Regions from separate parts of the Peribacillus sp. FSL M8-0224 genome, predicted to be linked through region 2. Evidence: a T-box and tRNA genes for the amino acid it is inferred to sense, from the RefSeq annotation. Region 2 holds a T-box; the other holds one or more tRNA genes.
The links. A T-box is a leader RNA that pairs with one kind of tRNA and senses whether it is charged. The one in region 2 lies ahead of thrS (threonine--tRNA ligase), so its partner is inferred to be a tRNA-Thr.
Positions count from the first base shown of each region.

Region 1: it has a tRNA-Thr gene. The T-box ahead of thrS (threonine--tRNA ligase) is inferred to sense a tRNA for this amino acid. The anticodon was not compared.

Region 1 is NZ_JBBOOJ010000001.1:4,679,403-4,693,723, reverse strand. It holds gene MKX49_RS22825 (hypothetical protein) at 1-326, shown strand, start outside; gene MKX49_RS22820 (hypothetical protein) at 560-1,051, opposite strand; gene MKX49_RS22815 (IS110 family transposase) at 1,352-2,575, opposite strand; tRNA gene MKX49_RS22810 (tRNA-Ala) at 3,121-3,193, opposite strand; gene MKX49_RS22805 (beta-propeller fold lactonase family protein) at 3,461-4,480, opposite strand; gene MKX49_RS22800 (MgtC/SapB family protein) at 4,970-5,677, opposite strand; gene MKX49_RS22795 (DMT family transporter) at 5,829-6,728, shown strand; gene MKX49_RS22790 (hypothetical protein) at 6,761-6,946, opposite strand; rRNA gene MKX49_RS22785 (16S ribosomal RNA) at 7,376-8,926, shown strand; rRNA gene MKX49_RS22780 (23S ribosomal RNA) at 9,103-12,035, shown strand; rRNA gene rrf (5S ribosomal RNA) at 12,155-12,270, shown strand; tRNA gene MKX49_RS22770 (tRNA-Val) at 12,282-12,357, shown strand; tRNA gene MKX49_RS22765 (tRNA-Thr) at 12,368-12,443, shown strand; tRNA gene MKX49_RS22760 (tRNA-Lys) at 12,465-12,540, shown strand; tRNA gene MKX49_RS22755 (tRNA-Leu) at 12,548-12,629, shown strand; tRNA gene MKX49_RS22750 (tRNA-Gly) at 12,638-12,712, shown strand; tRNA gene MKX49_RS22745 (tRNA-Leu) at 12,725-12,813, shown strand; tRNA gene MKX49_RS22740 (tRNA-Arg) at 12,824-12,900, shown strand; tRNA gene MKX49_RS22735 (tRNA-Pro) at 12,912-12,988, shown strand; tRNA gene MKX49_RS22730 (tRNA-Ala) at 13,006-13,081, shown strand; tRNA gene MKX49_RS22725 (tRNA-Met) at 13,110-13,186, shown strand; tRNA gene MKX49_RS22720 (tRNA-Ile) at 13,197-13,273, shown strand; tRNA gene MKX49_RS22715 (tRNA-Ser) at 13,294-13,386, shown strand; tRNA gene MKX49_RS22710 (tRNA-Met) at 13,490-13,563, shown strand; tRNA gene MKX49_RS22705 (tRNA-Asp) at 13,570-13,645, shown strand; tRNA gene MKX49_RS22700 (tRNA-Phe) at 13,669-13,744, shown strand; tRNA gene MKX49_RS22695 (tRNA-His) at 13,762-13,837, shown strand; tRNA gene MKX49_RS22690 (tRNA-Gly) at 13,842-13,915, shown strand; tRNA gene MKX49_RS22685 (tRNA-Ile) at 13,921-13,997, shown strand; tRNA gene MKX49_RS22680 (tRNA-Asn) at 14,010-14,084, shown strand; tRNA gene MKX49_RS22675 (tRNA-Ser) at 14,086-14,176, shown strand; tRNA gene MKX49_RS22670 (tRNA-Glu) at 14,180-14,251, shown strand; gene MKX49_RS22665 (TraR/DksA C4-type zinc finger protein) at 14,293-14,321, opposite strand, start outside.
Region 2 is NZ_JBBOOJ010000001.1:3,982,915-3,997,235, reverse strand. It holds gene ablB (putative beta-lysine N-acetyltransferase) at 1-421, shown strand, start outside; gene MKX49_RS19225 (ferredoxin) at 434-673, shown strand; gene MKX49_RS19220 (aspartate aminotransferase family protein) at 718-2,085, shown strand; gene MKX49_RS19215 (CoA transferase subunit A) at 2,096-2,794, shown strand; gene MKX49_RS19210 (3-oxoacid CoA-transferase subunit B) at 2,779-3,441, shown strand; gene MKX49_RS19205 (thiolase family protein) at 3,461-4,642, shown strand; gene MKX49_RS19200 (peptidase) at 4,654-5,979, shown strand; gene MKX49_RS19195 (amino acid permease) at 6,101-7,594, shown strand; gene MKX49_RS19190 (DUF7010 family protein) at 7,854-8,504, shown strand; gene MKX49_RS19185 (hypothetical protein) at 8,506-8,820, opposite strand; T-box leader at 8,931-9,151, shown strand; T-box leader at 9,182-9,403, shown strand; T-box leader at 9,435-9,657, shown strand; gene thrS (threonine--tRNA ligase) at 9,717-11,624, shown strand; gene MKX49_RS19175 (LysE family transporter) at 12,249-12,875, opposite strand; gene asnA (aspartate--ammonia ligase) at 13,109-14,104, shown strand; gene MKX49_RS19165 (MFS transporter) at 14,317-14,321, shown strand, end outside.

The sequences.
Region 1 (14,321 bases), 700 kb from region 2:
TTAGCGGTGATCAAATAAAAGATGCAGCATCCTCTGGGAAATTTACTGGGATGTTCAACCACTTCATAACTGATGAACTTTTCGGTCATCTGATTGCAACAGTAAATGAATCTATACAATATTTCACCGAAATCATGAATTTATTTCATACAACCATAGAAGAAACAGAACACGCAGAATTGTATAAAGAAATTTCTCTAAAATTAGGAATGTGTATATACATAACAAGCTATTTCAAAGACCCTAATAGAACAATATCCATGTTAAAAAAGAACGGAGAAGATGATGTTATCCGATATTTAAAGTCTAATTATAAAAGAGTTTAAAAGCATCTAATTTTCACTCTTATAAGGAGGATTCACAGGCTTTGCTTCCTTCAACATTAAATAATTATCTGAACATCTTTTACATCACCAACATATAATTTAATGTGGTATTCAAAATATATTTTCCTTTTAAGGAGTAACTATCTTTTGCCGGGATAGTTACTTTTTTGTGTCCTGGTTTACTCGTACTGTGTGCTAAAGGAACAAAATATTCATAAGGGAATTGAACCATATTATTTTAGCTTATTATTCTTTACCCATCTCTTAATCTGTTCAGCAACTTGTAATACTGGTGTATTTGAGGTATCTATGATAGGGATTGGGGGAACTGAAGCTTGAGCCTTATCAACCATTTCTTTGGATAACTTAAGAGTATGTTGAATACCCACTGCATCCCATACTTTACGAGCATTTAAACGTTTGGTACGTACAGCATCATTACAATGTAGGTGTAAATAAATAGGATGAAATAATTGGGGATGTTCGCAAATGTGAATATTATATGGTTGTGGGACATTACCAAATAAAATTGTGTTGCGTCCACTTAAAGCATTATAATAAGCAATTTTCATCCAATTACTACAAGCTGTTTGATAATCATCATTATTAACGATAATATCCATATCAAAAACATAGAAATGAGCCATAATTCTTTTTACTTCTTTTGCAGTTGTTGATTTTCCAGAACCACTTTGTCCAGTAACAATAAATAGAGGAAATGTCATGTTTATTACCCTCCAAATGTAAAGGGAATAGCTTAGTGCTTTCCCAGGTCTATTTTCCATATGTTTTATTATTATGTTGAATGATGTTAATTTGTACCTATTTGGGAAGTAAAATCAAGGAACCATTATTTTTTTTTCGTCACAGTTGTGTCAACTCTACAATAAGTTTAATGAACTACCATGAAAATAGACTTCTGGAATTTAGGGGAAAAGGCAATACTTAAGAAGACGCAGCTCATTGTTTTTTTAAAAAGGGGAGAGCGCCTAATTTACTGATTTATTGTAGGTAAGTGGACTGGATTAAGATGCTTCAGGTTCTTGTAATGTAACTGTGTATCCTAAACTTTCAAGTCTTCTTAGTGAATGCCGAAAAATTGATTGTTGTCTCTGTTTATCAAAGTAGTCTTCGCCTAAGTCTACATACATTTCTTTTCGAGTTAAGAGATAATAGGAGATACGTAACATGGCATGAGCGACTACTATTCCTGCTCGTTTCTTACCTTTTCGTGATGCTGTACGCCTATACAGTGCTCCGAGATAGTTTTTAGATCCTCTTACAGAATGAGCTGCTTCTGTTAATGCTGATCTCAAATACTTGTTTCCTTTTTTTGTTTTAGCCGATTTTCTTTTTCCCGCACTTTCGTTATGCCCAGGAACTAGTCCTGCCCAAGAACACATATGAGCTGCACTTGGAAACTGTTTCTTAATATCAGTCCCAATTTCAGATAAAATTTGCTCAGCCATTCTTGTAGCTATACCAGGAATAGAGTCTAATCGTTCCACATCTTCTTGATAGGAGCTTACTCTTTCCTCGACCTCTTGGTCGAGCATCTCGATTTGTTCTGTTAAAAAATCAATATGCTTTAAAATGGTTTTTAACATGAGGCGTTGATGCGAATTGATATAACCTTTAAGGGCGAGTTCTAGTTCATCTTTCTTCTTTTTCATTGTGCGTCGAGCAAAGTTTGCTAGTTTTTCAGGATCTTCTTCACCTTCGGCAATTGCGTTAAGCATGTCTCGAGCTGAAACACCCATAACGTCTGAAACGACAGAGCCTAGCTTAATATTTGCGCCCTCTAACACTTTTTGGATTCGATTATGTTGTCTAGCACGTTCTTCAATGATACTTCTACGGTACCGAACTAGTTCACGTAGTTCCCGTTGATTTCGGTCTGGAATGTAACTAGCTTTTAGAAGTCCATGACGAAGAAGTTTGACAATCCATTCTGCATCTTTAACATCTGTTTTACGCCCTGGCACTGCTTTCATATGTTGAGCATTCACAACCAAAAATTCAATCTCTTCAGCTTCTAATAAATTAACAATAGGTTTCCAATATACACTGGTACTCTCCATGGCAACATGAGTACAGTTATTCTTTTTAATCCAATCCACTAACTGTATTAGAAAAACAGTTTTTGTTGAAAACGTTTGAATCTCCTTTCCTTCTGGTGTCATAATACATGCAGTAATATTGTCCTTATGGACATCCATACCACATGCTCTTTCAATGACTACTTCCATTGAAAACATCCTTTCTACGGCTCTCAATACAATTGGAGGCTGGTGCAAAAACCAGAATAGGATTAATCTACCATGTGTGCTTCCCGTAAGGGAGCGACAGTCAGTGGTGCACCTTGGTCGTTGGAGTCAGACTAACGGATGGGCTCTAACGCACCATAGTTCATCGACCTTCCTCTCCCAGCCGTAGAATCAGTATTGACCGTTCTGAACCATTTTCATTCTCTGTGGTGAAGCGCTGATTTTTGCGCTTCATGGATGGCTAACGGGTGCGTAGTTCCATAGGAAAAAGAAAGGAGCTGCGACTGCAACTCCTTTGCTTTAACTAAAAGATTAATTATATGAAAAGAACGGCTATAATTTATTGAAAAGTTATAATAAATTATTTTTATCTAAAGATTCCGGATAGCTACCCAATTGATAAAATTTAGCCTCATTTCTTCATATTCGTATGCATCGTGACCAAACTCGTGACCAGATACTGAGCATCATAAAATAATGACTTAATAAAAATAAAAATAACCTTGCTGCGCAAGGTTATTCGGATATGGAGCATAGCGGGTTCGAACCGCTGACCTCTACGCTGCCAGCGTAGCGCTCTCCCAGCTGAGCTAATGCCCCGAATTGAGGTACAATAATTATTTTATCGGATTTTGGTGAAAAGTCAATATAAAATATAAGATTTTTGCAAAAATGATAAAAAATCCGTTTGAGGATAGTCAAACGGATCAGACTAGAGACGCGATGAATCACGTAGCTACAGATTTTTTGTTTATACGATTGGATGTAAAAGACCTGCCGCAAAAGATTTCATGTTAATCCATCTCTGGGTTCATTTTCATTTATCACGTGCTTCATCAGATTCTAGTATTTTAAGCTTGTATTTTTTTACTTATCCTGAATTATATCCGTGATGGTGTATGTTTTAACATCAACACGGGCAATGGAGAGATCACGGTTTAATACATAAGCCTGATCCCCATCCTGGCTAAAGACGATTGCTTGCCTTGGTTCTTTGAACCCCCCGATTGTTTTAACTATGCGGTGATCAGCGACATTTATCACGTCAATCGTATGATCAGCCTTGTTGCTTGCGAAAAGGAGTTTATCATCAGGCGATAGAGCAGCGCCATATGGCTCGCGTCCCACTTTGATTTCACCCTTTATATTACCGTCTAGCGTATCAATTGCGGAAATGCTGTTGCGTCCGCTGTTGGCGGCATATAATGTTCTTCCATCAGCGGTAATCGAGATTCCGCGTATACTGGAGAACCCTGTTATTTCACGAATGATTTTTTTGGTGGTGGCATCAACGATAGACACTTTATCTCCTTGAAAGTTCGTGACAAAGATATATTTTCCGTCCGAAGAGACTTTGATGCCCTGCCTTGGTTGGGCGAAACCGGTAATGACGTCAATCGGTTTTCGTTTTTCCAGATCCACGACCGTGACGGAATTGTGTGCTTGATTGTTCACATACAATGTCTTGCCATCCGGGCTGACAGCAGTCCCAAATGCACCCGGACCAACGACAACTTCATCTTTCAAGGTGAAATTTTTTAAGCTGTAAAAACGGATCGTACCGAGCGTACTGTCAGAGATGGCAAACTCTGAGCCGCCATCAATAAACACGATGTTTCTCGGTGAACCGAAGCCGTCGATCTTTTTACGCAACTTGCCTTTGGTAAGATCATAGACCAGGATGGATTGTTCACGGCTATCCGAGACAATCGCTATTTGTTCATCCGGACTTACGGCAAGGGAATTGTTGGTGATGTGGGTGTCAAAGCCTGTCGCCAACTCTGGGCTTTTACTTTTAATAGAAGAAGCACCTATTACATTTGGTATGAAAAACACAAATAGTAAGGGTATAATCCATATACTTTTTACCTTCATTTTTTTTAACATCACTCACCTCGGGAAATTAATTTCTTGATAATTGTTTATATCCCTGTCAATATCATGCTGGTTGTCCTGACCACCTTTCTTTAAAATGTTTAATCAAGCCGGGTTCTTCCTTTCACTATATATAAACGTATAGAGCAGGATATCGGTTTGGTTAGTTTGCAAATTTATAATTTATAATAAATGTATAGAGTGGACCCCATAGATGAATAAGGCCGCAGTGAAGTCACGTAACACTAGACTTCCTCACTGACAGGTGGATGATAGTAAATGTCTATATATAGGTGTTAGATTCTGATGCTGGAGATAAAAACTGAGGATTGTGGAAGTTTCGATTGATTTATGCAGGCAAGACTTAGCCATTAATTGGTGCCTAACTGGACTTGCCAAGGGGTCAAAAATGGTTTAACAGAGTGGACTCGTATAGGTATGGAGGGAAGTTAAGGAGAATTTCAAAAGGGGTTCGGAATGTTTAATTCCCAACCCCTTTTATTATACATTTTCGATTTCCACCCGTGCAATTTCCTTAAGATTGGAGACGGTGTAATACACTTCCGATGTTCTGACTTTGTGATCGACCAGAACTTTAAGGGTCAAAAGGTGGTTGTCATTTGCCACATCTTTGATTCTGAGATTTTTGATGAATATTTTTTCTTCTTTGATTTTTTTCAGTACGATTGCAATGTCATCTTTATTTTGTACAACAAGCTGTAGGAAGATTTCTTTTTGCCGTAACTTCATCGGTCCGAGCCAGGTGACGATTGCGGGCACCAATTCCACACTAATGATCAATAAGATGACGCCGGCTATGGCCTCGAGAAAAAAACCAGCTCCAACGGCAATCCCGATTCCCGCCGCTCCCCAGATGATGGCGGCTGTCGTTAAACCGGATATGCTGTTGTTGTCACGCCGGAGAATGACGCCAGCACCTATAAAACCGACGCCGGAAACGATCTGGGCCGCAAGACGCAAGGGATCCATTGTGATATTAACGTCGTCGCTACCCGGGAATTTATAAGCGGATTCCATGGAAACGATCGTTAATAAACAGCTGACGATTGAAATGACCAGGCTTGTTTTTAATCCAACGGGTTTTCGTTTCATTTCTCGCTCTAGGCCGATAATTAGTCCAAGGAGAGCTGAAATCCCCAATTTGATAAGGATTTGCAGTTCCGATTGAGGGTCGAATGTCCATTCCATTTTGTTTCACCACTTCCGAATTATTATCGAAGAATAAAATCGTCTGTTGCCATATACCCGTTTTTCAAAAAAAACTACCCTAATAATTTTAACATAGTAGAATAGAGTTCTATGTAACGTAATTCCGTTGAAAGGAGGAATCTAAGTGCAAATGCCAAAAGTGAATCCCTATGTAGCGTTGGCGATCGGTGTGGCATCCGTATCTTTTTCGGCCATCCTTGTTAAACTGGCGACCGCTCCATCGGGTGTTATCGCCTTTTACCGTTTATTATTTACCGTCCTTCTTATGTTGCCGGTTTTCATGGTGAAATACCGTCATGAACTTAAATTCATTGAAAAAAAGGATTGGCTGTATTCGATTGCGGCAGGAGTGTTTTTGGCTTTTCATTTTATTTTATGGTTTGAATCGCTTAATTACACATCGGTCGCAAGTTCAACTGTCCTCGTAACCCTCCAGCCTTTATTCGCTTTTGCCGGAGCCTACCTGTTTTTTAAAGAAAGATTTTCAATGAAGGCAATATTGAGCGGCATCATTGCGATAGCAGGCAGCCTTGTCATTAGCTGGGGTGATTTGAGAATCAGCGGCATGGCGCTTTGGGGAGATATTCTTTCGCTTATCGCATGTGCGCTCGTAACCGGATATTTACTGTTTGGTCAAAATGTCCGAAAACGCGTCTCTTCTATAACATATACATTTGTCGTGTATGCAATCAGCTCCGTCGCCTTGTTTTTCTATGTGATCTTCAAGGGAGAGGCATTGGCGCCTTATCCTGCTTCCGATTGGATCTATTTCGTTTTGCTTGCCATTTTCCCGACTTTATTAGGACATTCTTTATTCAATTGGTCACTAAAATGGTTAAGCACATCGACGCTTTCGATGGGAATATTGCTTGAACCGGTGGGAGCGACAATTCTGGCTTATTTCATATTAGATGAACCGATACTCTGGACGCAGGTCCTTGGAGGTACCATCATATTGGGTGGTTTGATGATGTTCTTAAAGGATGAAAAGAAAAGCAAGGAACATAAAGAGGCGCAAGTCTCCGTATAAAAGCAGTAAGTCTCCCGACTTACTGCTTTTATCTAATATGGGTGAAACAAATAGGTGATCCGTGTGAAAATCAAAGCGAAAGTAAAGCTGAATAAAAACGTCGTACCATTCACCTTGCCTTTTTCTCTGCTGAACTTGATGGCTTCATAAAAAGCGGTACTGAATAAGTAAAGGGCCATACTGTAAGAAATGAGTAATCCGATTAATGGCAGATTCATTGCTTCACCTCATGGAAAAAAGATATCTATATATGACTATTTGTGTTTCTTTGGAAATATGCTTCGTTTATTCATAAAATATGGGCATGGCCCGGATGTCAGGGGAGGGGTGTGATAAAGAATATATAGAAGGAAATAGGTGAAAATGTTTTTTTTGAAAAAGTTTTAAAAAACGTATTGCAAACATTTTTAGTACATGGTATATTATTTCTTGTCGCTAAGACAGCAACTTAAACAGCTAACAAGTTGTTAAAAAGAATTTAAAAAAAGTTGTTGACGAAACGTGACAGAATGTGTTACATTATAGAGGTCGCTTCTGAGAGAAACGACATCGAAATTGCTCTTTGAAAACTGAACAAAACAAAGCGCCAACGTTAAATTTTAAGTGAGCACACACTATCAAAAAAGCAAATGAGCAAGTCAAACATTTCTTCGGAGAGTTTGATCCTGGCTCAGGACGAACGCTGGCGGCGTGCCTAATACATGCAAGTCGAGCGAATCGACGGGAGCTTGCTCCCTGAGATTAGCGGCGGACGGGTGAGTAACACGTGGGCAACCTGCCTATAAGACTGGGATAACTTCGGGAAACCGGAGCTAATACCGGATACGTTCTTTTCTCGCATGAGAGAAGATGGAAAGACGGTTTACGCTGTCACTTATAGATGGGCCCGCGGCGCATTAGCTAGTTGGTGAGGTAATGGCTCACCAAGGCGACGATGCGTAGCCGACCTGAGAGGGTGATCGGCCACACTGGGACTGAGACACGGCCCAGACTCCTACGGGAGGCAGCAGTAGGGAATCTTCCGCAATGGACGAAAGTCTGACGGAGCAACGCCGCGTGAACGAAGAAGGCCTTCGGGTCGTAAAGTTCTGTTGTTAGGGAAGAACAAGTACCAGAGTAACTGCTGGTACCTTGACGGTACCTAACCAGAAAGCCACGGCTAACTACGTGCCAGCAGCCGCGGTAATACGTAGGTGGCAAGCGTTGTCCGGAATTATTGGGCGTAAAGCGCGCGCAGGTGGTTCCTTAAGTCTGATGTGAAAGCCCACGGCTCAACCGTGGAGGGTCATTGGAAACTGGGGAACTTGAGTGCAGAAGAGGAAAGTGGAATTCCAAGTGTAGCGGTGAAATGCGTAGAGATTTGGAGGAACACCAGTGGCGAAGGCGACTTTCTGGTCTGTAACTGACACTGAGGCGCGAAAGCGTGGGGAGCAAACAGGATTAGATACCCTGGTAGTCCACGCCGTAAACGATGAGTGCTAAGTGTTAGAGGGTTTCCGCCCTTTAGTGCTGCAGCTAACGCATTAAGCACTCCGCCTGGGGAGTACGGCCGCAAGGCTGAAACTCAAAGGAATTGACGGGGGCCCGCACAAGCGGTGGAGCATGTGGTTTAATTCGAAGCAACGCGAAGAACCTTACCAGGTCTTGACATCCTCTGACAACCCTAGAGATAGGGCTTTCCCCTTCGGGGGACAGAGTGACAGGTGGTGCATGGTTGTCGTCAGCTCGTGTCGTGAGATGTTGGGTTAAGTCCCGCAACGAGCGCAACCCTTGATCTTAGTTGCCAGCATTCAGTTGGGCACTCTAAGGTGACTGCCGGTGACAAACCGGAGGAAGGTGGGGATGACGTCAAATCATCATGCCCCTTATGACCTGGGCTACACACGTGCTACAATGGATGGTACAAAGGGCTGCAAACCTGCGAAGGTAAGCGAATCCCATAAAGCCATTCTCAGTTCGGATTGCAGGCTGCAACTCGCCTGCATGAAGCCGGAATCGCTAGTAATCGCGGATCAGCATGCCGCGGTGAATACGTTCCCGGGCCTTGTACACACCGCCCGTCACACCACGAGAGTTTGTAACACCCGAAGTCGGTGAGGTAACCTTCATGGAGCCAGCCGCCTAAGGTGGGACAGATGATTGGGGTGAAGTCGTAACAAGGTAGCCGTATCGGAAGGTGCGGCTGGATCACCTCCTTTCTAAGGATAATTACGAGAGCGCTTTTGTTTTGTTCAGTTTTGAATGAGTAATTCATTCAAATAGGAAAGACAGTCATCACGATGTGATGGATACTTTCTGCTTTGTTCCTTGAAAACTAGATAATAGATAGAAGGCAATTAATTTTTTTCAAAGCATCTGTAAGATCTTTTTTAACGGTTAAGTTAGAAAGGGCGCACGGTGGATGCCTTGGCACTAGGAGCCGATGAAGGACGGGACTAACACCGATATGCTTCGGGGAGCTGTAAGTAAGCTTTGATCCGGAGATTTCCGAATGGGGAAACCCACTGTTCGTAATGGAACAGTATCTTTACCTGAATACATAGGGTACTGAAGGCAGACCCGGGGAACTGAAACATCTAAGTACCCGGAGGAAGAGAAAGCAAACGCGATTTCCTGAGTAGCGGCGAGCGAAACGGAATTAGCCCAAACCAAGAGGCTTGCCTCTTGGGGTTGTAGGACACTCAACATGGAGTTACAAAGGAACGGGGTAAATGAAGCGACCTGGAAAGGTCCGTCGAAGAAGGTAAAAACCCTGTAGTTGAAACTTCGTTCCCTCCTGAGTGGATCCTGAGTACGGCGGGACACGAGAAATCCCGTCGGAAGCAGGGAGGACCATCTCCCAAGGCTAAATACTCCCTAGTGACCGATAGTGAACCAGTACCGTGAGGGAAAGGTGAAAAGCACCCCGGAAGGGGAGTGAAATAGATCCTGAAACCGTGTGCCTACAAGTAGTCAAAGCCCGTTAATGGGTAATGGCGTGCCTTTTGTAGAATGAACCGGCGAGTTACGATTTCATGCGAGGTTAAGTTGATGAGACGGAGCCGCAGCGAAAGCGAGTCTGAATAGGGCGAATGAGTATGAGGTCGTAGACCCGAAACCAGGTGATCTACCCATGTCCAGGGTGAAGTTCAGGTAACACTGAATGGAGGCCCGAACCCACGCACGTTGAAAAGTGCGGGGATGAGGTGTGGGTAGCGGAGAAATTCCAATCGAACCTGGAGATAGCTGGTTCTCTCCGAAATAGCTTTAGGGCTAGCCTCAAGATGAGAGTATTGGAGGTAGAGCACTGATTGGACTAGGGGCCCCCAACGGGTTACCGAATTCAGTCAAACTCCGAATGCCAAATACTTATTCTTGGGAGTCAGACTGCGAGTGATAAGATCCGTAGTCGAAAGGGAAACAGCCCAGACCACCAGCTAAGGTCCCAAAGTATACGTTAAGTGGAAAAGGATGTGGAGTTGCTTAGACAACCAGGATGTTGGCTTAGAAGCAGCCACCATTTAAAGAGTGCGTAATAGCTCACTGGTCGAGTGACTCCGCGCCGAAAATGTACCGGGGCTAAACGTATCACCGAAGCTGTGGATTGACACCGTATGGTGTCGATGGTAGGAGAGCGTTCTAAGGGCGTTGAAGTCAGACCGGAAGGACTGGTGGAGCGCTTAGAAGTGAGAATGCCGGTATGAGTAGCGAAAGAAGGGTGAGAATCCCTTCCACCGAATGCCTAAGGTTTCCTGAGGAAGGCTCGTCCGCTCAGGGTTAGTCGGGACCTAAGCCGAGGCCGAAAGGCGTAGGCGATGGACAACAGGTTGATATTCCTGTACCACCTATACATCGTTTGAACGATGGGGGGACGCAGAAGGATAGGGTAAGCGCGCTGTTGGATATGCGCGTCCAAGCAGTTAGGCCGGAAACGAGGCAAATCCCGTTTCCATTAAGGCGGAGCTGTGATGGCGAGGGAAATATAGTACCGAAGTTCCTGATTCCACGCTGCCAAGAAAAGCCTCTAGTGAGATGTAAGGTGCCCGTACCGCAAACCGACACAGGTAGGCGAGGAGAGAATCCTAAGGTGTGCGAGAGAACTCTCGTTAAGGAACTCGGCAAAATGACCCCGTAACTTCGGGAGAAGGGGTGCTTTTTAGGGTGAATAGCCCAGAAAAGCCGCAGTGAATAGGCCCAGGCGACTGTTTAGCAAAAACACAGGTCTCTGCGAAGCCGCAAGGCGAAGTATAGGGGCTGACACCTGCCCGGTGCTGGAAGGTTAAGGGGAGAGGTTAGCGCAAGCGAAGCTTTGAACCGAAGCCCCAGTAAACGGCGGCCGTAACTATAACGGTCCTAAGGTAGCGAAATTCCTTGTCGGGTAAGTTCCGACCCGCACGAAAGGTGTAACGATCTGGGCACTGTCTCAACGAGAGACTCGGTGAAATTATAGTACCTGTGAAGATGCAGGTTACCCGCGACAGGACGGAAAGACCCCGTGGAGCTTTACTGCAGCCTGATATTGAATTTTGGTACAGCTTGTACAGGATAGGTAGGAGCCTGAGAAGCCGGAGCGCCAGCTTCGGTGGAGGCGTTGGTGGGATACTACCCTGGCTGTATTGAAATTCTAACCCGCGCCCCTTATCGGGGTGGGAGACAGTGTCAGGTGGGCAGTTTGACTGGGGCGGTCGCCTCCTAAAGAGTAACGGAGGCGCCCAAAGGTTCCCTCAGAATGGTTGGAAATCATTCGTAGAGTGTAAAGGCACAAGGGAGCTTGACTGCGAGACCTACAAGTCGAGCAGGGACGAAAGTCGGGCTTAGTGATCCGGTGGTTCCGCATGGAAGGGCCATCGCTCAACGGATAAAAGCTACCCCGGGGATAACAGGCTTATCTCCCCCAAGAGTCCACATCGACGGGGAGGTTTGGCACCTCGATGTCGGCTCATCGCATCCTGGGGCTGTAGTCGGTCCCAAGGGTTGGGCTGTTCGCCCATTAAAGCGGTACGCGAGCTGGGTTCAGAACGTCGTGAGACAGTTCGGTCCCTATCCGTCGCGGGCGCAGGAAATTTGAGAGGAGCTGTCCTTAGTACGAGAGGACCGGGATGGACGCACCGCTGGTGTACCAGTTGTCTTGCCAAAGGCATAGCTGGGTAGCTACGTGCGGACGGGATAAGTGCTGAAAGCATCTAAGCATGAAGCCCCCCTCAAGATGAGATTTCCCATGGCGCAAGCTAGTAAGATCCCTGAAAGATGATCAGGTTGATAGGTCAGAGGTGGAAGCATGGTGACATGTGGAGCTGACTGATACTAATAGATCGAGGACTTAACCAACGCTTTTTAAATAATGAAATACCTTCTTATTATCTAGTTTTGAAGGAATGAAAATTTCTTCTTGCATTTTCTCAAAAAGACGTTATAATAATATATGTCTTGAAAAAATGTTAAAATTGTTTGGTGACGATAGCGAAGAGGTCACACCCGTTCCCATTCCGAACACGGCAGTTAAGCTCTTCAGCGCCGATGGTAGTTGGGGGTTTCCCCCTGTGAGAGTAGGACGTCGCCAAGCAGGTTTCATATGGAGGATTAGCTCAGCTGGGAGAGCATCTGCCTTACAAGCAGAGGGTCGGCGGTTCGATCCCGTCATCCTCCACCATTTTACACCTGCCGGTGTAGCTCAACTGGTAGAGCAACTGACTTGTAATCAGTAGGTTGGGGGTTCAAGTCCTCTTGCCGGCACCATTTTTAAGATAGTACAAGCACGAGCCATTAGCTCAGTTGGTAGAGCATCTGACTTTTAATCAGAGGGTCGAAGGTTCGAATCCTTCATGGCTCACCATTTATATGCGGGTGTGGCGGAATTGGCAGACGCACCAGACTTAGGATCTGGCGCCGCAAGGCGTGGGGGTTCAAGTCCCTTCACCCGCATCTTTCATGCGGAAGTAGTTCAGTGGTAGAATACAACCTTGCCAAGGTTGGGGTCGCGGGTTCGAATCCCGTCTTCCGCTCCACTTTTCGTATGTGCCGGGGTGGCGGAACTGGCAGACGCACAGGACTTAAAATCCTGCGGTAGGTGACTACCGTACCGGTTCGATTCCGGTCCTCGGCACCATCATAAATATGCGCCCGTAGCTCAATTGGATAGAGCATCTGACTACGAATCAGAAGGTTGTAGGTTCGACTCCCGCCGGGCGCACCATGTTTTTATTGCGGGAAGTAGCTCAGCTTGGTAGAGCACTTGGTTTGGGACCAAGGGGTCGCAGGTTCGAATCCTGTCTTCCCGACCACGTGATTTTTAATGAATGGGGCCTTAGCTCAGCTGGGAGAGCGCCTGCCTTGCACGCAGGAGGTCAGCGGTTCGATCCCGCTAGGCTCCACCATTTTTCAATCAGAAACTTATATTATATTGGCGGTGTAGCTCAGCTGGCTAGAGCGTACGGTTCATACCCGTGAGGTCGGGGGTTCGATCCCCTCCGCCGCTACCAATAAATATAAGGACCTTTAGCTCAGCTGGTTAGAGCAGACGGCTCATAACCGTCCGGTCGTAGGTTCGAGTCCTACAAGGTCCACCATATTCATTTTTTTAAGCCGTGGAGGTATACCCAAGTTCGGCTGAAGGGATCGGTCTTGAAAACCGACAGGGGAGTCAAATCCCGCGGGGGTTCGAATCCCTCTACCTCCTCCATTTTTTCTAAAAGCAGCAAGTTGTTTTAAAACAACCTTACATAAAGGATGCGGACGAAACAATATTCACGAAAGCTTGATGCTAATCGTTTCATTATTACCGTCGCGGGGTGGAGCAGTCCGGTAGCTCGTCGGGCTCATAACCCGAAGGTCGCAGGTTCAAATCCTGTCCCCGCAATTATTAGGTCCCGTGGTGTAGCGGTTAACATGCCTGCCTGTCACGCAGGAGATCGCGGGTTCGATTCCCGTCGGGACCGCCATTATTTAAATTGAATACATATGTGGCTCAGTAGCTCAGTCGGTAGAGCAAAGGACTGAAAATCCTTGTGTCGGCGGTTCGATTCCGTCCTGAGCCACCATATCTTACAAAATTACGGCGATTGTGGCGAAGTGGTTAACGCACCTGATTGTGGTTCAGGCATTCGTGGGTTCGATTCCCATCAGTCGCCCCATTTCGCGGGTGTAGTTTAGTGGTAAAACCTCAGCCTTCCAAGCTGATGATGAGGGTTCGATTCCCTTCACCCGCTCCAAATATGGGCCTATAGCTCAGCTGGTTAGAGCGCACGCCTGATAAGCGTGAGGTCGATGGTTCGAGTCCATTTAGGCCCACCATATTCATATTGTTCCGCAGTAGCTCAGTGGTAGAGCATTCGGCTGTTAACCGAACGGTCGTAGGTTCGAGTCCTACCTGCGGAGCCACGGGGAAGTACTCAAGAGGCTGAAGAGGCGCCCCTGCTAAGGGTGTAGGTCGCGCGAGCGGCGCGAGGGTTCAAATCCCTCCTTCTCCGCCAGTTGGCCCGTTGGTCAAGCGGTTAAGACACCGCCCTTTCACGGCGGTAACACGGGTTCGAATCCCGTACGGGTCATAACAAAAAGGGAAGCATACATTCATGTATGCTTCTTTTTTTCATTTATTTTCCTTGATATAACCATCTT
Region 2 (14,321 bases):
GAAGCTATATGGTGCCATTTTTGAAACCTACCCTACACCGATGAATGATGAACGATATATCAAGAAAGTGATGGAGGAAGGGACGATCTTTAGTGTTATCGAATATGAAGGAACCATCGTGAGTGCTGCATCCGCTGAAGTGAATGAGATATATCATAATGCTGAGATAACGGACTGTGCAACAATTCCCCAGCATCGAAAGCATGGTTTCATGAAGGTGCTCATCTCCGCATTGGAACAAGAATTGTACAGGAAAAACATTTATTGCTCCTATTCATTGGCCCGTTCATTGTCAATGGGCATGAACGCCGTCTTTCATCAGCTTGGATATGAATATGGCGGCAGATTAACGAAGAACTGTAATATTTGGGATAAGTATGAGGATATGAATATTTGGGGTAAAGATTTATCCCTCAAGTAGGAGGATTTTTCTATGGCTAAATACACATGGGTTGATAAAGAAACGTGCATTGCGTGCGGGGCGTGCGGTTCAACAGGTCCTGAGATTTATGACTATGACGATCAAGGGATCGCTTTCGTCATCCTGGACGATAATCAGGGAATTGCCGAAGTTCCTGAAATCCTGCATGATGACATGCAAGATGCCATGGAAGGCTGCCCTACGGAATCCATCCTGATTCAGGATGAGCCTTTTAGTCTTTTAAGAACGTAATAGATTAATAGATGATGTGTACGAATGTTAAAAGGAGAGATGAAATGGAACGAAATCATTTGATTAAGCCTACTTTAGATCAGGACTATCCCACTATCTCTCATGGGAATGGAATTTATCTTTATGATACAGATGGAAAACAGTATATAGACGGCTCATCAGGAGCGGTCACGGCAAGTATTGGACATGGTGTATTGGATATTGTCGAGGCCATGACGGAGCAGGCCCGCAAGGTTTCTTTTGCATATAGGTCTCATTTTACGAGTGGAGCCGCAGAGGCATTGGCCAAAAAGCTAAGTGAGCTGGCTCCAGGGGATCTGAATTGGTCATTTTTTGTGAACAGTGGATCGGAAGCGACCGAAACGGCAATGAAGATCGCGATTCAACATTGGCAAGAAAAAGGGTTTGAGCGAAAAAATCGTATAATCTCCAGGTGGACCAGTTATCACGGGATCACGATGGGCGCTTTATCGATGTCAGGCCATGTACCAAGAAGAAAACGTTTTGTGCCGCTATTGGAGGATTTTCCTAGCATATCTGCTCCTTATTGCTATCGCTGTCCTCATAATAATGAAACTTCAGGATGCAAGCTTAAGTGTGCAGATGAACTGGAGACAGCCATTCAAAGGGTCGGCTCCGAGAATATCGCAGCCTTCATCGCAGAACCGATAATCGGGGCATCCGCTGGTGCTGTAACACCGCCGGATGGCTACTATCAAAGGATTAAGGAAATCTGCGAAACCTATGACATTCTTTTTATCGCCGATGAGGTAATGACGGGAATCGGCAGGACAGGGAAAATGTTCGCAATGGAACACTGGGGAGTCACCCCGGATATCATCGCATTGGGTAAAGGAATGAGCGCCGGGTATACTCCAATCGCAGCCACGATGATTACTGACCGTGTCATGGAGCCGATTTTAAAAGGCTCGAAATCTATCATGGCTGGACACACATATAGTGCAAACCCTCTATCGGCAGCCATTTCATTGGAAGTGCTTTCCTACATTGAGCGCAATGACCTGGTTCGGGCAGCGGAAGAGAAAGGTCAATATCTGTTTAAGAAGCTGCAAGGCTTGGCTGAGAAATTCGACATCATCGGTGATGTTAGAGGGAAAGGGCTTCTCCTTGGACTTGAGTTTGTCTCAGATCGGGTGTCAAAAACGCCATTCGACTTGCAAATCGGCCTGACTCCAAGGCTTGTCAACAAGGCTTTTGCGAAGGGGTTGATAATCTATCCTGCTGCAGGTGCGATTGAAGGAATCGCTGGTGATGCGGTTATCATATCTCCGCCATTAATCATTACGAATGAAGAAATCGATCGCCTCGTCAAGATACTGGAAGCTTCCCTCGAAGAGTTGCAGCAAGAATTGCACGCGGAAGGTTTGATTGAAGACATGCAGGCTATTTAGGAGGAACGGTATGAAGCAGGTCAGTACGAAGAAAAACAAAATTGTGACCATGGAAGAAGCGCTGGAGCATATTTCCGATGGATGCACACTCATGTATGGCGGATTTGGCGGAGTGGGAACTCCTCCGACGCTTGTACAGGGTATCCTTGACAAGGGCGTTAAGGAATTGACCTTGATTGGCAATGATACTGGATTCCCTGATATCGGCATTGGCCGGCTTGTGACTGCTGAAAGGGCAAAGAAAGTGATCGCCTCGCATATCGGATCCAATCCTAATGCCGGCAAGCTCATGACTGAAGGTAAGCTGCAAGTCGAATTTTCACCGCAGGGTACATTAGCCGAACGGATTCGTGCCGGCGGTGTAGGCTTAGGCGGGATTTTTGTCGATGTCGGGATTGGTACGATAGCCGAAGAAGGCAAGGGCAAGATTGTGATAGAAGGAAAAGAATATTTGGTGGAAACCGCTTTGACGGCAGAGGTCAGCATCGTCCATGCCAAAAAGGCCGATTCACTTGGGAATTTAGTGTACGACAAGACTGCATGTAATTTCAATCCGCTGGTAGCGATGGCAGGGGCCTTCACGATTGCGGAAGTGGAGGAAATCGTTCCTGCAGGCGAATTGGATCCGGAATGTATTGCCACACCAGGCATTTATGTAGATATGGTGATTCCGACAAAAGGGGTGAATTGGAAATGGGCATGGCAGTAGATGTACGAAATCGCATCGCGAAACGCGCCGCCAAGGAAATCCATGACGGATTGATCGTCAATTTAGGCATCGGCATCCCTACCTTGGTGGCAGATCATATTCCTCAAGATATCCATGTGCTGTTCCATGCGGAAAATGGAGTTCTCGGTACGGGTCCAAGTCCTGATCCCGGAAAAGAAGATCCTGCCCTCTGTAATGCGGGAGGTTTCCCGATCACCACTGTAATGGGAGCTTCTTACTTTGACAGTGCAACGGCATTTGGGATGATCAGGAAAGGATACATCGACATCACCATCCTTGGGGCCCTGGAAGTCAGTGAAAAAGGGGATTTGGCGAATTGGATCGTCCCAGGAAAGCGGGTGCCGGGTATGGGCGGGGCAATGGAACTTGCCCAGAAAGCCAAAAAGGTGATCGTCCTGATGAATCACGTGAATAAGCAGGGTGAATCTAAGATATTGAAGACATGTACGCTGCCATTGACGGCAAGAAAGAGTGTGGATTTAATCATTACTGATATGGCTGTCATGGAAGTTACAGAAGAGGGATTGGTGCTTAAGGAAGTCATGGCGCCATATACCGTGGATGATGTGATAAGGAATACAGAGGCATCATTGAAAATCCATGCTGCCGTCAACATCATTGAATAGGTAAGAGGAGGAAAAAAGCTTGAATGAGGTTGTCATCGTTTCTGGAGCGCGAACTGCAGTTGGATCCTTTGGAAAATCACTCAGGAATGTTAAAGCTACCGAATTGGGCCGTCAAGTATTGGAAGGTTTAATGGAGAATTCCGGTTTGGGTAAAGAAAAAGTCAATGAAGTGATTTTCGGACACGGCTATGTCCACGGAGGCGGACTTAACTCGGCACGAATTTCGTCGCAGCTGGCATGTTTCCCACACAGTGTCCCAGGACACGTTGTAATCAAAGCATGTGGATCAGGTTTAAAGGCCATTACCAACGCCGCTTTAACTATCGCTGCTGGTCAAGAAGACGTCATTATTGCCGGCGGAGTGGAGAGCATGAGCAATGTGCCTTATATCGTGAAAAATAGATGGGGCGGTAAATTTGGAAACTTAACGATGGAGGATGCTCTGCTGGCAGATGGATTAATATGTTCCTTGGAAAATGACCATATGGGAATCACTGCCGAGCGCTTGGCTGAAAAATATGGTATCCGTCGTGAAGAACAGGATCAATTTGCTTATCAAAGCCACAAGAAGGCTTGGAAAGCTATAGAAGAGGGTCGCTTTAATAGAGAAATTATTTCGCTTAAAATCAAGGATCGAAAAGGGTTTCAAATCTTCAACCAAGACGAAGGGGTACGCGAGGACATTCATCTAGATCAACTAGCCAGTCTTCAGACAGTATTCAAAAATGAAGGAACCATTACGGCAGGAAATGCCTGTCCTATGAATGATGGGGCTGCAGCTGTACTTTTAATGTCCAAGCAGCAAGCAGAAGAAAAGGGATTAAAACCGCTCTTGAAAATAAAGGCTTTTGCCAGTGCAGGAGTTGAACCTGGAGTTATGGGGATTGGACCAGTACCCGCTACTCGAAAGGCATTGGAAAAAGCAGGTCTATCGTTAGGGGATATCGGACTGATTGAACTTAATGAAGCCTTTGCTGCCCAAGCACTTGCAGTGATCAAGGAGTTAGATTTGAATCCGGATATTGTCAATGTCAATGGGGGGGCAATTGCACTTGGTCACCCTGTAGGAGCAACAGGTGCAAAATTGACAGTCACACTGATGCATGAAATGTTGCGTTCACAAGTTAAGTACGGAATGGTAACGTTGTGTATGGCAGGCGGAATGGGACTTTCAGTAATCTATGAGAATATGTGTAATTAAGGAGGATAATCGTGCCGGATATACAAAAACGGATAAACCAATGGATCAAGGATCATCGGGAAGAAGGAACGAACCTATTGCAAAAAATGGTACAAGCCCCGAGTACACAAGGAAATGAAGCGGGGGCACAGGCCATCGTCGCCCAAAAGCTGCAGGAAATGGGTTTGCAGATCGATAGTTGGGAACCAGACGGCAGCGAGCTGAAAAAGCATTCTTATTTCTATTCTCCGCGCAGTGAATTTTCCAACAGCCCCAATGTGGTGGGTATCATGAAAGGGACTGGAGGCGGACGTTCCATCATCTTGAACGGACACATCGATGTCGTTCCGGACGGAGACCGAGATCAGTGGGACGACGACCCATATAGCGGAGCGATTAAGAATGGAAGAATGTTTGGACGCGGCGTAACCGATATGAAGGGTGGAAATGTATCGCTGATCCTGGCGATGCAGGCTTTGAAGGAAAATGGCATCCAATTAAAAGGAGATGTCATATTTCAAAGTGTAATTGAAGAAGAAAGCGGCGGTGCCGGAACATTAGCGGCTGTCCTTAGAGGGTATAAAGCCGATGCCGCCCTGATTCCTGAACCGACGAATATGAGGATCTTCCCGAAACAGCAGGGTTCGATGTGGTTCCGAATCCATGTTAAAGGCCGGTCAGCCCATGGAGGAACAAGGTATGAAGGCGTTAGTGCGATTGAAAAAAGCATGACTGTCATCAATCATATTCGTGCCTTAGAAGAAAAGCGAAATGCACGTATCAGTGATCCGCTCTATCAGAATACGCCCATTCCGATTCCAATCAATCTAGGTGTCATTGAAGGCGGTAATTGGCCGTCATCCGTTCCCGACCTTGTGAAAGTCGAAGGAAGGATGGGGGTTGCGCCGGAAGAAACGATGGAGCAGGCGAAAGACGAAATGGCTGCCTGGTTATTGCAGCTCGGGGAAGCGGACCAATGGTTCAAGGAAAACCCGCCCGTATTGGAATGGTTCGGGGCACGCTGGGTTCCAGGGTCAATTGATGTCGAGCACGAACTGATGAATGCACTTGTTCATCAATATCGGCAAGTTGCCGGACAGGACCCGGTCATTGAAGCCTCCCCATGGGGAACGGATGGGGGATTGCTGACACATGTCGGTGAAACGCCAGCTATCGTTTTCGGACCAGGAGTAACCGAGGTTGCCCACTATCCAAATGAATACATCCTGCTTGACAACGTGTTCTCCACAGCCGAAATCATTGCGCTTACTCTAATTCAATGGTGTGGAATGGAGACTGAGCAGGATGCGGTCACCCAATCCGGGACTAGGGAGACGATACTAGGAAATGGCAATTAAACTGGATGGCATCCCAGCAAGTGAAGCGAACGATTAAGTTTTTCACAAAGCGGTTGTTAAAAAACTCTTTTATTCTTGAACTTTTAACTTTAAAAGAAAATGAGGTAGGAACCTTATGGACATGAATCTCATTGATAATGAAGAACCGACAGTTAAAAGGAATCCCATTGATAATCAAGAACCGACAGTTAAAAGGCAACTGAAAGCAAGACATATGACCATGATTGCCATCGGCGGTTCAATAGGAACCGGATTATTCCTGGCGAGCGGGGCAACCATCCAGAGCGCAGGGCCCGGCGGTGCCCTCGCTGCCTATGCCTGCATTGGGATCATGGTTTATTTCCTGATGACGAGCTTAGGGGAAATGGCGACATATATGCCTGTGTCGGGATCCTTTTCCACCTATGCCACACGCTTTGTTGATCCCGCATTCGGCTTTGCACTTGGCTGGAATTATTGGTTTAACTGGGCAGTCACCCTTGCCGTGGAAATAGCTGCAGCAGCCATCATCATGAAATTCTGGCTCCCTGATGTACCCAGCCTGATTTGGAGTGCCTTATTTCTTGGAATCGTCTTCACCCTCAACGCCCTATCCATTAAAAGCTATGGTGAATCTGAATATTGGTTTGCACTAATAAAAGTCATTGCCATCATTTGCTTCATCATTATTGGTTTAATGACCATATTGGGGATTTTTGGCGGAAAGGTGATCGGATTTGAAAACTTCACCATGGATGAGGCACCATTCAAGGGAGGATTTTTATCGATCATCTCAATCTTTCTAATCGCGGGATTTTCTTTTCAAGGCACAGAACTGGTTGGTATTGCTGCCGGGGAAAGTGAAGAACCCGAAAAAAACGTTCCGAATGCAATCCGCCAAGTATTTTGGCGCATCCTATTATTTTACATCGGGGCCATCCTGATACTTGGTCTCTTAATACCGTATACAAGTCCAAGCTTGTTGAACGGAAATGTCGAAAACATTTCTGTAAGCCCTTTCACGCTTGTCTTTGAACGGGCAGGGCTGGCATTCGCGGCATCCGTCATGAATGCGGTCGTGTTAACTTCCTTACTGTCCGCCGGAAACTCAGGGCTATATGCATCAACGCGGATGTTATGGTCGATGGCAAAAGATCATCAAGCTCCCAAATTCCTGGCCAAAGTCAACCGCAGGGGGATCCCGATGAATGCCTTGATCATGACATCCTTAATTGGAGGATTCGCCTTCTTGACCTCCATTTTCGGAGACCATGTATTTACATGGCTATTGAACGCATCCGGGCTGACTGGCTTCATCGCCTGGATTGGAATCGCCATAAGCCATTATCGCTTTAGACGTGCCTATGTTGCGCAGGGTGGTGACCTAAACGAACTGAAATATAAAGCAAAATGGTTTCCATTCGGTCCGATTCTTTCATTCACCCTGTGCATGCTCGTCATAGCAGGACAGAACTATGGAGCATTCCTAAGCGGCAGCATCGACTGGTATGGTGTCGCAGTCTCCTATATCGGACTACCGATATTCCTGGCAGTCTGGTTAGGATACAAGATTTATCACAAGACCAAATTAATAGCATTAAAAGATTGTCAATTCGATAAATCAGATGTGGCTTGATACCAATGGAAAAAACCTGAGCTCCCCTTTGGGGACTCAGGTTTTTTTATGAAGATTTGTATCGAAATCGAAATATATCTTCGAAAATCGGAATATATCTGCGAAAATAGGATTATATCTGCGAAAATAGAAATATATCTTCGAAAATCGGAATATATCTGCGAAAAACGGAATATATCTGCGGAAATCGAATTATATCTGCGAAACGGCATTTATCTCATCTTAAATCATTTTTTAAAGCTGAATAATTGGGGAAGTGGTGCAATATTATGCTATGTACGATTATACTGTGGATGAAAGGAAACTGATGATGAAAGAGGCGTTTCGCGGTTCTGGAATTGGAGTCATTTTCATGGCGGTCTTCGGAACACTGTGGGCGGGTACCGGTGTAATGGGATTGCAGGGGTGGGGGTTTCCCTACGTGGAACTCGCAGTCATATTCGTGGGAATCATCATGGTTATCGTTGGCATTTCATTAATACATGCATCACAAAAAATGTCCAATCAAGTTTCAGATGATGGGGCAAGACGTCTTAAGCGTATCGGATTTTTGTTTAATATGGTCTTCATTGCCGAAGGTTTGCTGATCGGGATTGCCATTGCCATCTGTAACTTGATCAATCAGACCGATCTTATACCGGGAGTCATTGCCATTATTGTAGGGATTCATTTTTTACCATTGGCGTCACTTTTCCAAATCAAGGTTTATTATGCAACAGGTGTGCTTCTCTGTTTATTGGCGCTTATTACATGGCTGATAGTGCCAGACACCGTCATGCTTGGGGAGTATCAAATCCTTGCACCGTTATCATTGCTCGGCTTTGGATGCGCGCTAATACTCTGGACCACTGGACTTACGCTATGGCTTGGAATAAAGAATTCAAGTCGAACGATAGCCGATGAAGAATGAATCAATGAAAAAACCCGTCATGGCGAACGGGTTTTTTCATTTGATTTTTCATCCAGGTCAAGAGCCTGACAATTTGAAATGGTTCATTCCAAACGAGAATGAAACTTAAAAGAAAGAATGCAGCCACAGCCAAAAATTTCGACATTCCTCTTTCATTTTTATACATGGCCCCTAAGCTGCATAACATACCAATTAGCAACGCACCGAATCCTGAAATCATAAGCAGCTCGGACGCTTTTGAAAAAGCAAGGGAACAGCAAAATGATAGGATACCAATCACTGCAAATGCGATTGACCAATTGCTTAAACGTTTCATAGAGACTCCTTTTTTACTAATTATACCAATTTGGTGTTAGTAATGGAATGAAAAAAATTGAGGTTGTCACTTATGGGAATATATTGTAATATATATAACAATATAAAATTTTAGAAGCATTGATAAGGACATGAATCATTTTTACGGTCTGCAGAGAGGGAAGGGCAGCTGCGAACTTCCTGGCTTAGGAAACTGATTTACCGCCTTTGAGCCATATCGGTGAACAAGAGTAACTGATATCGTCTAAGCTGCGTTACAGCTCTAGAGCCATGAGTATTTTTTGCTTATGGGAAATTGGGTGGAATCACGGGTAAACGCACTCGTCCCTTACATAGGGATGGGTGCGTTTTTTATTATTATAATTATTGCCATGATAAGGACATGAATCATTTTTACGGTCTGCAGAGAGGGAAGGATAGCTGCGAACTTCCTGGCTTAGGAAATTGATTTACCGCCTTTGAGCTATATCGGTGAACAAGAGTAACTGATATCGTCTAAGCTGCGTTACAAGCTCCAGAGCCATGAGTGTTTTTTGCTTATGGGAAATTGGGTGGAACCACGGGTAAGCGCACTCGTCCCTTGCATAGGGATGTGTGCGTTTTTTTCTATATAAAAATATGGCGATGATAAGGACATGAATCATTTTTACGGTCTGCAGAGAGGGAAGGGCAGCTGCGAACTTCCTGGCTTAGGAAACTGATTTACCGCCTTTGAGCTATATCGGTGAACAAAAAGTAACTGATATCGTCTAAGCTGCGTTACAAGCTCCAGAGCCATGAGTGTTTTTTGCTTATGGGAAATTGGGTGGAACCACGGGTAAACGCACTCGTCCCTTGCATAGGGATGTGTGCGTTTTTTTATTATTAAAAAGGGGTGTTTATGTGATGGGTGAAAAAATGATTAAAGTACAATTCCCGGATGGGCAGCAAAAGGAGTATCCGCAAGGGATCACAGTGGAAAGTGTGGCAAGCTCAATCAGCTCAAGTTTAAGGAAAAAGGCAGTAGCTGGAAAACTGGATAAGCAACTGGTTGATCTAAGTCACATGCTTAATAAAGATGGCGAACTGTCGATCTTGACTCTCGATTCGGATGAAGGATTACAAGTATTACGGCATACAGCGGCGCATGTTTTGGCACAGGCTGTAAAAAGATTATACAAAAATGTGGAATTAGGGATGGGACCAGTCGTGGAAGACGGTTTTTACTATGACTTTAAGTTAGACCATCCTTTGAGCTCAGAAGATCTGCAAGCCATTGAAAAAGAGATGGAACATATCATAAGTGAAAATCTGGAAATTAAAAGGATCGAAGTGACATATGAAGAAGCTGTGAAGTTATTCGAGGGCAGAGGGGAGTCATTCAAGTTGGATATAGCCAAGAACATCCCCAATGGTGAAAAATTAACGCTCTATCAACAGGGGGAATTCATCGATCTTTGCAGAGGGCCGCACCTTCCATCCACATCATTTGTAAAATCATTCAGATTGACTCGTGTATCTGGTGCCTATTGGCGGGGAGACAATCAAAATGAAGTTCTCCAAAGGGTGTATGGCGTGGCTTTTCGAAAGAATAAGGATTTACAGGATCATTTTAAATTCCTGGAAGAAGCGGCCAAACGCGATCACCGTAAATTAGGGAAGCAGTTGGAGTTATTCATGTTTTCGGAGGAAGCCCCTGGAATGCCATTTTATTTACCGAAAGGACAAATCGTTAGAAATGAATTGGAGAAGTTCTCGCGGGAGCTTCAGACTGAAGCTGATTACGACGAAGTTCGGACTCCTTTCATGATGAACCAGCGGTTATGGGAACAATCGGGCCACTGGGATCATTATCACGAGAATATGTACTTCACTGAGGTGGATCAAACAAAATTCGCGATGAAGCCAATGAACTGTCCGGGTCATATGCTTATATTCAAAAACAGTCTTTATTCTTACAGGGATTTACCCATCCGGATGGCCGAATTCGGTCAAGTCCACCGGCATGAATATAGCGGTGCATTGAACGGGATGCTGCGTGTCCGTACATTTTGTCAGGATGATGCCCACATCTATGTACGGCAGGATCAAATCGAAAGTGAAATTAAACAAGTGTTTCATCTGATCGATAAGGTGTATCGCACTTTTGGATTCGAGTATTCCGTGGAGCTCTCGACTCGTCCGGAGGATTCAATGGGCGATGAATCCCTTTGGGAAGCTTCTGAAACAGCCCTGAAAAATGTTCTGGAAAGCATCGGGATACAATATCAAGTAAATGAAGGGGACGGGGCATTTTATGGACCAAAAATTGATTTTCATATTAAAGATGCATTAAAACGAAGCCACCAATGTGCAACAATCCAACTTGATTTTCAAATGCCCGACAAATTTGATCTGACTTATATCGATGAAAATAATGAAAAAGTCCGTCCGGTCGTCATTCATCGTGCCATCTTTGGATCGATCGATCGATTTTTTGGAATCCTGATAGAACATTTTGCCGGTGCTTTTCCAGTATGGCTCGCCCCGGTGCAAGTACAGATCATCCCTGTCTCACAAGTTCATCTGGATTATTGTTTACAGGTTCAAAAAGCACTGAAGAATCAAGGCATAAGAGTGAAAATCGATGATCGGAATGAAAAGCTGGGGTATAAAGTCAGGGAAGCACAAATGGGGAAAATCCCATATATGCTGGTCCTTGGAGATAAAGAAGAAAAAGAAAATGAAGTAAATGTCCGTAAATACGGGGAACAAGAATTTGAAAATGTCACAATAGAAACGTTCATCAAGAATATGGTCCAGCAAATAAAAGAACGCAGCATCTAACAGGAAAGCAGCTTAAATTGGAATTCACGAGTAAAAGCGAGAAACTCACGAGTAAAAGCACGTAATTCACGAGTAAATGGAATAAGAAAAGACAGCCGAATAAATCGGCTGTTTCTTTTTATCTACAAATCCATACCCAGCCAACACCAGGAATGAACTGCTGAAAACAGTTACCCCCCGGGCCGCCTTGACCGCCGCCACCGACAGGGCAGGTTAACCTTATTGTAATCCAACTATATCTATATGATGTACCTCATTTGGTATGCCGCCTTCGAGTATCTGTACCATTCCAGTTAGTATTATTTATCCCCATTAAAATAAAGGTGTGCTGGGTGTTACCCCAAAAACCTCTGAAGCAATGACCTTGCCGGCCTGCGTTTAAATGGCTCTAAATAGTGGCTACTGGAACCAGTGTTTGTACTGGCAGTCTGTCATCATAATAAGGCAAATTAGCATAAGAATTATCGTAATAATATGGAACATTATAAGAGTAATAGCCGTCATTCAAGAAATCCTCCCTTTGTGTTTACCCTTTCAGGACATGAACAATGAGGGATAATAAAATAGGCGGCCTATTTTATATAAAAGAAATTTATTCGAATTCACGAGTTAATGCTCAACTTCTTATGTAAATAAAACCTTGGCTGCCTGGATGGCAAAGTATAGGCCGATTCCTATAAGGGATATCCCCGAAATGATCGAGATGCCCATTAGAATGGGTTTGGATAAAAAGCGTCTGAAGGTGCTGGCGATGATGGCCATTACGAAATCCCAGGTTAAGAGGCCGACAAGGATTCCTGAGCTGTATAAAAGTAAATCATCCATATCATATTTTGAAGCGGAGTTTGCGAGAATGGAGCCGTAAATCCCCAGCCAAAACAAAATGGATAAAGGATTCGAAAGGGACATGATGAATCCTGTCAGGAATGAAGAAAAAAGGGAATCTTTCGCTTTTCGTGCATTCACTTCAATCTTCCCTGCACTTAGCAGGCTTTCGATTCCGGTATAGGTCAGGACGAAAAATCCAAAAAGCCATAAAAATGTCTTCATGAAGGAGTTGTCCAAAAAGTGGACGACACCGAAAAAGACGAGGGCTATAAAAACAAAATCCGCTAAAATGGCACCCCAGCCAAATACCCAGGCATGCCAAAAACCCTTCTTGATTCCTTTGTCCAATTGAGCAGCGTTTATGGGACCGATAGGAGCCGCCAGTGATAAACCTAATAATACAAAGCTGAAAAAAACACCCAATTCATCACCTCATCGTTTATACATCTTCGCTTATTTGAATGTATTCAAACATTTGGACTTGTACCACCTTTTTAGTCCTATTTTTTAAGTTTAGTCCGCCTTGTCTGACCTGGTGTTTTTGTAACAACATAGAAAACTCCTTCATAATGTAATTTAGTCAAATGGAAAGAAGCCAATTTTAGTGCATGCGCTATTCAAAGCGGAATTGGAGGAGAATTATGCCTGAATTATCAATGCCGAATAAATATAAAACAATTCTTGATATCATGCATACTGATATTGCAATAAATGAAATGAAGGATCATTTTGAAGAAGGACTTTCAAATGCGTTAAACCTTATTAAAGTATCAGCCCCTTTCGTTTTACATGAAGGTAATGGCATCAATGACAATTTAAATGGTGTGGAGCGGATTCTTACCTTTGATGCTCTGGATATTAAGAATAAACATATAGAAGTGGTTCAATCTTTGGCAAAGTGGAAAAGAATCACTCTTTCAAGGTATGGTTTGGCTTGTGATGAAGGCATTTACACAAATATGAATGCAATAAGACGTGATGAAAAACTGGATCATTTACACTCGTTATTTGTGGATCAATGGGACTGGGAGAAAGTCATAACGAAAGAACAACGTAACGTGGATACATTAATATCCGAAGTGAAAAAAATATATGGTGCCATTAAATCGACCGAACGTTATATGTTTGAATTCCATCATCTGCTTACGCCTGTGTTACCTGAGGACATTCACTTCATTACGACCCAGGAGTTGGAGCATTTATACCCGGATCTTACTCCGAAGGAAAGAGAGAACGTGGCAGCGAAGAAATATGGTGCAATTTTCATTATGAAAATTGGCGGAGCGTTACAATCGGGGGAAAAGCATGATGGACGTTCACCGGATTATGATGATTGGGATCTAAATGGAGATATCGTTTTATGGAACCCACTCTTGGAATGTGCTTTTGAGGTTTCTTCAATGGGCATTCGAGTAGATGAAAAGTCATTGTTAAAACAATTAAGATTATCCAAAAACGAAAATCGTAAGGTGCTGGATTATCATAAGGCCGTATTGGAAGGAAAGCTTCCGTATTCAATAGGCGGGGGAATAGGGCAATCCAGATTATGCATGTTTTTGTTGAAGAAAGCACATATTGGCGAGGTTCAGGTTTCGGTATGGAATGACCAAATAATAGAGGAATGTGAAAAAAGGAATATTATTCTTTTATAAAGACGAAAGAACTCAAACCATTCTTAAACAGAATGGTTTTTTTGTTTTAAAGGGAATAGGGGTAATTTTGGGAGAAGCGTAACTGAATAAATGTTTCTGCACTATAACATAATAATTTAAGACATCTAATATATGATGCAAAACAAATGGGTTTCACAAATGGTTACCTTTTATGCAATAAGTTGCTTTTATAATGGATGAGGAGTGTAAGTATGGA